Linked DNA regions of Cytobacillus luteolus. The protein of the gene in region 1 interacts with the protein of each later gene in a pairwise test. Links are inferred from orthologs where the notes say so. Each region holds a gene or a part of one and is shown on either strand. Other genes may lie near its edges.

Evidence for each region.
Region 2: the proteins of dnaI (region 1) and dnaB interact in binary tests that used the Bacillus subtilis proteins (3 or more experiments, as listed by UniProt). The link is inferred for Cytobacillus luteolus from one-to-one orthologs.

What each region holds. Positions count from the first base shown.
Region 1 is NZ_JAGGKM010000004.1:297,210-302,643, reverse strand. Bases 1,658-4,427 are described here. They hold dnaI (primosomal protein DnaI), read left to right. Parts: upstream 1,658-2,459; coding sequence 2,460-3,395; downstream 3,396-4,427. Other genes in these bases: ytxC (putative sporulation protein YtxC), read left to right, coding at 3,670-4,427; J2Z26_RS13530 (replication initiation and membrane attachment family protein), read left to right, coding at 1,658-2,432. Outside these bases: J2Z26_RS13540 (cytosolic protein), read left to right, coding at 1-359; transcriptional regulator NrdR, read left to right, coding at 490-948; more of J2Z26_RS13530, read left to right, coding at 1,026-1,657; more of ytxC, read left to right, coding at 4,428-4,536; thrS (threonine--tRNA ligase), read left to right, coding at 4,922-5,434. UniProt on the Bacillus subtilis protein: Helps load the DnaC replicative helicase onto single-stranded (ss)DNA and simulates the helicase activity; in the presence of DnaB more helicase activity is seen.
Region 2 is NZ_JAGGKM010000007.1:33,859-36,686, reverse strand. It holds dnaB (replicative DNA helicase), read right to left. Parts: upstream 2,183-2,828; coding sequence 818-2,182; downstream 1-817. Other genes in the region: J2Z26_RS18200 (DHH family phosphoesterase), read right to left, coding at 2,792-2,828; rplI (50S ribosomal protein L9), read right to left, coding at 2,349-2,795; J2Z26_RS18215 (adenylosuccinate synthase), read right to left, coding at 1-605. UniProt on the Bacillus subtilis protein: The main replicative DNA helicase, it participates in initiation and elongation during chromosome replication. Travels ahead of the DNA replisome, separating dsDNA into templates for DNA synthesis.

The DNA.
Region 1 (5,434 bases):
TTTTTAGCAATCATTGTGAAACCAGTGACAATCATAGAGATCCATTACTTAAAAGCCATTATTATAAAGTAACAAACAAACAAGCCATTCAATCAATTAAAGATTTTATTACTAAGCAAAATGGTTTTAACCTAACCTCTATTTCAGAAGAACGCGGAGAGATGAGCGTTTCCGTATCTAAAAAGAGAAAAGCATTTATGGTGATAACGGTTATCTCTGTTAGACCATTTGAAACAGCTATAGACTTTTCGGTTACTACCGAAACAAGTGTATTACCTATGGACTTTGGATACAGTAAGCGATTGGTTCAGTTTATGTATAAAGAATTAGACGGGATACTTCCTCTTCTAAAACGGTAAAAATGTGGAATGAATTAAAACTTGTACTAAGACAAGCTTTCTTATAAGATTGAATTAAGAGCAACTAACTTGACGGGGAATGATGTGTACTCACTTTTTCTCCTAATAGCAGTAGATTGGAGCTGATCTTATGAAGTGCCCAGTGTGTCAAAATAACGGAACTAGAGTACTTGATTCTCGCCCAGTCGATGATAGCAAATCTATTAGACGAAGACGGGAATGTGAAAAGTGTTTACATAGATTTACCACATTTGAAAAGGTTGAAGAAATCCCTCTAATCGTAGTTAAAAAGGAAGGGATTCGTGAAGAATTTAGCCGCGAAAAAATGCTACGTGGTCTAATTAAAGCTTGTGAAAAACGTCCTGTCTCATTGAAACAATTAGAAGATATAGCACATGAAGTAGAGAAAGAGCTTCGAAATCAGGGTAACTCAGAAGTGAAAAGCGTAGAAATCGGTGAAATGGTAATGAACCGTTTATCAAAAATAGATGAAGTAGCATACGTTCGCTTCGCATCTGTGTATCGACAATTTAAAGATATTAACGTCTTTATCGAAGAACTCAAAGAGCTTATCAATAAAGACAGATAGAGAGCTTATAGAATTAAGCTCTTTTTTCCTTTAAAATAAGAGAAAGATTATTATTTAACGGAAAGTTGAGTGAAAGTATGAAACAACAACAACACTGGAAGGATCTTCTGCCAATTGATCGTTATATCGTGCGCTCTGCGGACATGCTAAATGAAAATGATCGAAAGGTGCTCACTCTCCTTTATCAACCGTTAATCGGCACAAAGTGCTTTAGCCTCTATATGACCCTTTGGAGTGAGTTAGAACAAAATCGAATGTGGGGTGAAGAAACAACACATCACGGTTTAATGGCTATTATGCAAACTAATCTAAGAGACATATACCAAGAGAGATTGAAGCTTGAGGCAATTGGCCTAATGAAAACATTTGTGAACGAATCAGACGATAATCGCCTTTTTATATATGACATACAGGCACCATTAACACCTAAAGAATTTTTTACTGACGGTGTTCTAAACATTTTCCTCTATAATCGACTAGGAAAAAATAAATTTATGATGTTGAAACGGTTTTTTTCTGGGGCAGAAATTGATTCACAGAACTTTAAGCCTATTACGAAAAACTTTAATGAGGTATTTAGCTCGATTAATCCTTCTGAAATGGCTGTAAATATTAATGAAGAAACAACTGGTAATACACAGCTTGACCAAAATAATAGTTTTTTCGATCGACAAGGAAAACAAGAAATTCACTTTAGTGAAGATCTGTTTGATTTTGATTTGTTTTTTGCTGGTATATCTGAGGTTATGATACCTAAAAAATCCATTACACCAAAAGTACAGGATGCAATAAAAAAGCTGTCGTTTCTCTATTCTATTGACCCGATACAGATGCAAAATATTGCTATGAGTGCAATTAATCATAATGAAATGATTGATATTGAAAAATTAAGGAAGGCAGCAAGGGATTGGTATCAGTTTGAACATGGAGACCATCTTCCAGCACTTTCAGAAAGAAGCCAACCAATTCCTTATCAAACAATGGCTACTCGTGAGCCGGAGTCAAAAGAAGAAAAGTTGATTAAGCAACTTGAGACAATTTCTCCAAGGGCTCTGTTAATTGATATATCCGGTGGTGCGGAACCTTCATCTGCAGATATGAAAATTATTGAAGATGTTATGTTCGGGCAACAGTTGTTACCTGGTGTCGTAAATGTCCTAATATATTATGTAATGCTACGTTCAGATATGAAGCTTACAAAAGGGTATGTAGAAAAGTTAGCCAGTCATTGGTCGCGTAAGCAAATACGTACTGTTCCTGAGGCTATGACATTGGCAAAACAAGAACATCGTCAATATCAAAATTGGGCAAAAACAAAAAGTGAACCAAAGCAAAATAAGCGTAAGGCGGTTCGAACTGAAATGTTACCAGACTGGTTGCATCAGGAAACTTCTGAGAAACAAGAAGAATCTAGTCAGAAAGATTTCGAGCATGAGAAACGTGAGTTAGAAGAAAGAATTAAGAAGTTTAAAAAGAAAACGTAATTCATTTAATTGTAAGGGGTGAACATAATGGAGCCCATTAATCATTCGTTAAAAAAACTAATCAGTAATGACAAATTCAAGAATCGTTTTGATTCCTTAAAAAGAGAAGTGTTAAGTCACCCACATATTAAAAGCTTTATTGAAGAACATAAAGAACAGATTACGGATGACATGATAACTCGTAGTTTAGGGAAATTATACGAATACATTAATCAGAGCAAGGAATGTGACCAATGTGCAAGCCTAGAAGCTTGTAAAAACATGCTTCAGGGTTATCATCCACACTTAGTACTAGAAGGCAAGATTATCGGTCTTAATTATGATCGATGTCCAAGGAAAATTCTTCATGATGACCGTTCTAAATTCAAGTCATTAATTAAAAGTATGTATATACCTAAAGAAATTTTACAGGCTTCTATTGATCGTATTGATTTAGATGACCCTGCAAGATTTAAGGCCATTTCAATGGCGCAAGATTTTGTAGAAACATATGATAGTGATAAACCAGGTAAGGGATTGTATGTTTATGGTCCATTTGGAACAGGAAAAACCTATATTCTAGGTGCCATTGCCAATGAGTTAGCTAGCAAAAATGTACAGTCTATGCTTATCTACGTACCAGAGTTCATGAGAGAGCTTAAAGGCTCATTACAGGATTCTTCTTTTTCGGAGAAAATCGAGGCAGTAAAAAAAGTACCAGTATTAATGCTTGATGACATTGGGGCTGAATCAATGTCTAGCTGGATTCGAGATGATATATTAGGAGCAATCCTTCAATATCGCATGTTAGAAAATAAACCCACCTTCTTTACCTCAAACTTCGATTATACTCAGCTTGAACATCATCTTGCCTTTACACAAAGAGGTGAGGAAGAACAAGTTAAGGCTGCTCGAATCATGGAGAGAATAAAATATTTAGCAAAACCGGTTGAATTAAGAGGCAAAAACCGTCGAAGTGAATAGAGTCAATCCTTTAAAGGGTTGGCTCTTTTTTGTACATATGAAATTAGTTGTGATTAATCCTTAAAGTTTACTGCGGCCAGCTCCAGCGCCTAGCCTCTCGAGGTCAAATAACCTTTGCCATAAAAAGTCGAAGAGCAGACTTTTTCTGTCACAGAACATTTGCTTGTCGGGGCTGATCAAGGCGCTTGCGCTTTTGTTCTTAAAAGTTCTTATTCTAAAATTTCGCCTGTCCCCATATACATAAAACAGGTATTGTTGAAAAGGGGGGACAAACTTGATTGAGATTCACTTTCAAGAATCCTTAGATGCTTTAAAATTATATGAACGCCTTTGCTCGGCACAACAGGAGCGTAACATAAATTACATAGATGTATTATATGAACAAGAAAACATAATTACGATATGTATAGATAAAAAGAGTAATGAGCTAGTGGATTCTTTTATTATTCCAGTGATAACAAGCTTTTTTATTGAGACGAAAGAAGATATTTGGATGCTATCAATGATGCAAGAGTTATTTTACTTTTCCGATTTTGAAGAAAGACAACAAATATTAGAGATTGCTAGATCCATAATCGAAGGTGAGCGTAAGGGGATTCCTGTTATTGCAGACTTAGTGCCTAGAGAAGAGTTGATTTCTACTTCGTTAAGTACACTGCTAACAGATTCGATTTCCTTCTCATTCGAGTCATTCATTAAGTTCCGGTTAAAAGACTATTCGGATCGATTGCTACAATATGTTGAAATATCAATTGATGAATATAAGCTAGAACAAGAATATCAGAATTTCATTCAAAATCTAAGAGATTATATCACTGAACGGGATTCGAAGTTAGAGCACGTTAACATATTGCATAATGATCAGTTTTTATTGTTTAGTGAGCAATTTTCTGAAATAAAAAGAGATGAGGTTATAAAATACATTGATCGAAAGTTAATTCAAAGTTATCCAATGTATATTGACTCATCCATAATAGCACCACTTGTTTCAATGAACCCAAGTTCGATTAATTTATATACAAATCAAGTTGATGATGGGATGGTGCAAACCATCCGTAACATCTTCCAAGAACGAGTTAGGATATTCTCAAAAAAAGAATTTATCGAGTCTCAGCACTTATTAGTTCATAAGAAAATATAAAAAAGGTTTTCACTGCTCTTGATTTCTAAAAAAATTAGAACTATAATACTCTACATATAATAATCATATAAACAAGTTATGATGAGGACATGAGTGTGTAAAACCGGTTCCAAGAGAGGGAAGACCAGGCTGAAAGCTTCCTAACACGATTGTACACTTACCACCTTTAAACTTCAGTAGTGAACATTAACACTAGTTAACAAAGTAATTACTGACGGCCATTACCGTTACCAAATTCTTGAGCCATTTTTGAGGCAATGATGAGATGCTTAGCTTATCATTCACTAAAATGGGAACAAGGGTGGAACCACGAGATATAACTCGTCCCTTTCTATAGGGACGGGTTTTTTTATTTTTCAAAAAAACATATGTAGGAGTGAACATGATGTCAGATGTAGTAAAAATTGCATTTCCAGATGGAGCAGTGAAGGAATTTCCAAAGGGGATTACAACTGAAGATATTGCTGGGTCAATTAGCCCAGGATTAAAAAAGAAGGCATTAGCAGGAAAACTAAATGGTAGTCATATTGATTTACGTACAGAAATCAACGAAGATGGAGAAATTGCCATCATTACTCAGGATACAGATGAAGCACTTGAAATCATGCGCCATAGTACGGCCCATTTAATGGCCCAAGCGATTAAGCGCTTATATGGTAATGTAAAGCTTGGTGTAGGACCAGTTATCGAAAATGGCTTTTATTATGATATTGATATCGAGGAGTCATTAACACCAGAAGATCTTCCGAAAATCGAAAAAGAAATGAAGAAAATAATAAGTGAAAATATAGATATTGTTCGTAAAGAAGTGAGTAGGGAAGAAGCATTAAGTCGATATGAAGAAATAGGTGATAACCTAAAAGTAGAACTAGTGGGAGCAATCCCAGAAGGTGATACG
Region 2 (2,828 bases), on another replicon or contig:
TCACATACATATTTCGCAACCTGTTGTCCATACTCAAAATACTCATCAAGAATATCTTCTATTTTAAATCCTTCAACTTCATAAACTTTTTCTAATAAACGGTTTTTTTCTGCTAAATTGTTAGTTAATTTTTCTTCAAATATTTCTCGATCTAACAAATCAGCCATGCGAATTCCTACACGTGCTGCTTTATCCATATAGGCTGGGCCAATTCCTTTTTTAGTTGTACCAATTTTATTAGCACCCTTACGATCTTCTTCAACTTCATCTAATTTTAAGTGATATGGTAGTATCACATGTGCACGATTACTAATTCTTAAATTATCTGTGCTTACACCACGATCATGTAAGTATTTTAACTCTGTTACAAGTGCTTTCGGATCAACAACCATTCCGTTGCCAATTACACAAATTTTATCTGAATAGAAGATTCCTGACGGGATTAAGTGTAGTTTATAGGTCTCTCCATTAAACTTAATTGTGTGACCTGCATTGTTACCGCCTTGATATCTAGCAATCACTTCCGCGTTCTCAGATAAAAAATCTGTAATTTTACCTTTACCTTCGTCTCCCCACTGTGTTCCAACAACAACTACTGAAGCCATAGGCTTAGCACCTCCGAGTGAACTCTAACTTATTTTACGTTCATTTATGTATCAAACATACTAATCTTATCAATTCTAACCACACAAGTCAACTAAACCCGAACAATTTTAATGATAGTATTTTATTTGTTCGTGAAATATCAACTTGCATTATTAGTTTTTCCAATAAACGAAAAAAGAACCCTCCCGATTGGGAAGGTCCTTCCTTTATACTATGCACCTGGTGGTATATTGGTGTCATCAAATCTTCTTTCTAGGTTTACGAACTTGTTATATTCTTTTACGAAGGCCAATGATACTGTTCCAACAGGACCATTACGTTGTTTTGCAATGATAATTTCGATAATATCCTTGTTCTCTGATTCTTTATCATAGTAATCATCACGGTACAAGAAGGCAACAATATCAGCATCCTGCTCAATACTTCCTGATTCACGAATATCTGACATCATTGGACGCTTATCCTGTCTTTGCTCAACTCCACGAGAAAGCTGAGAAAGAGCAATAACAGGAACCTTTAATTCACGAGCTAGTTCTTTAAGTGAACGAGAAATTTCTGATACTTCTTGTTGACGGTTTTCGCCACTACGCCCGCTTCCTTGGATTAACTGAAGGTAATCAATAAGAATCATACCTAAGCCACTTTCTTGCTTTAGACGGCGGCATTTTGAGCGAATATCACTAATTCGGATACCTGGTGTATCATCAATGAAAATTCCTGAATTTGATAAGCTTCCCATAGCCATTGTCAGCTTACTCCAATCCTCTGCCGTTAATGCACCTGTACGTAGTGCTTGTGCATTAATATTTCCCTCAGCACAGAGCATCCTCATTACAAGCTGTTCTGCCCCCATCTCAAGACTAAAGATAGCAACATTTTCATCTGTTTTCGTGGCCACATTTTGTGCGATATTTAACGCAAAGGCTGTTTTACCTACTGAAGGACGAGCGGCAACGATGATTAAATCATTTCGTTGAAAGCCAGCAGTCATACGATCTAATTCTGTAAATCCAGTAGGGATACCAGTAACATCGCCTTTACGATTTGTTAATTCTTCAATATTATCATATGTCTCAACTAATACATCACGGATGTTTTTAAACGCCCCTGCGTTCTTACGTTGAGCAACTTCTAAGATTGTTTTTTCAGCTTCACTTAAAAGGGCTTCTACTTCATCTTCCCTTGAATATCCATCTGAAGCAATGGTCGTTGCTGTTCTTATTAGTCTTCGAAGTATCGATTTCTCTTCAATGATTTTTGCATAATATTCAATGTTGGCAGCTGTAGGAACAGAGTTTGCAATATCACTAAGATAAGATACCCCACCTATTTCCTCTAAAAGCTTTACATCAGCTAATTCAGCAGTCACGGTTACTAAGTCGACCGGTTCACCCTTATCATTAAGATTAAGCATTGCATTGAATATTTTTTGGTGAGAAGCACGATAAAAGTCATCAGGAATTAATATTTCTGATGCCAACGTTAATGATGCTGGTTCTAGAAAAATAGCTCCTAGCACAGCTTGCTCAGCTTCAATATTTTGGGGAGGAATACGATCTGCAAGTAGTGTACTCATCTTTTTCTTCACTCTCCCTTAGAGGTGTTATCTATCTATTATATTAATCTATTATCTATGAATTAGAAATCTAAAATAATATGGATATAAGAAAAAATGTGATTTGTATTAAACAAAATCACATTTCATAATTGTATATGATAGCAAAGCTTTTTATCAATGGTAATTACTGCTCCTTCACTTGAACCTTAACTGTAGCAGTAACTTCTGGATGTAGCTTAAGTGGGACATTTGTAAAACCTAGAGAACGAATTCCATCTGGTAGATCAAATTTACGCTTATCAATTTTTATTTTGTGAGTTTTTGCTAACTCATCTGCAATTTGTTTACTAGTTACTGAGCCAAATAATCGCCCGCCATCACCAGCTTTTGCAGTTAGCTCTACCGTTAAAGCTTCAATTTTTTCTTTTAATTGCTTTGATTCTTCTAGTTCTTGAGCAGCCTCTTGTTTCACTTTGTTCTTTTGAGCTTCTAACATCTTCATATTAGCAGGTGTGGCTTCAATAGCAGCACCTTGTTTGAATAAAAAGTTGTGTGCATACCCATCTGACACATTTTTCACTTCACCTTGTTTTCCTTTTCCTTTTACATCCTTTAAAAAGATTACCTTCATGATTTTTTGCCTCCTTCAATATATTCATCTATA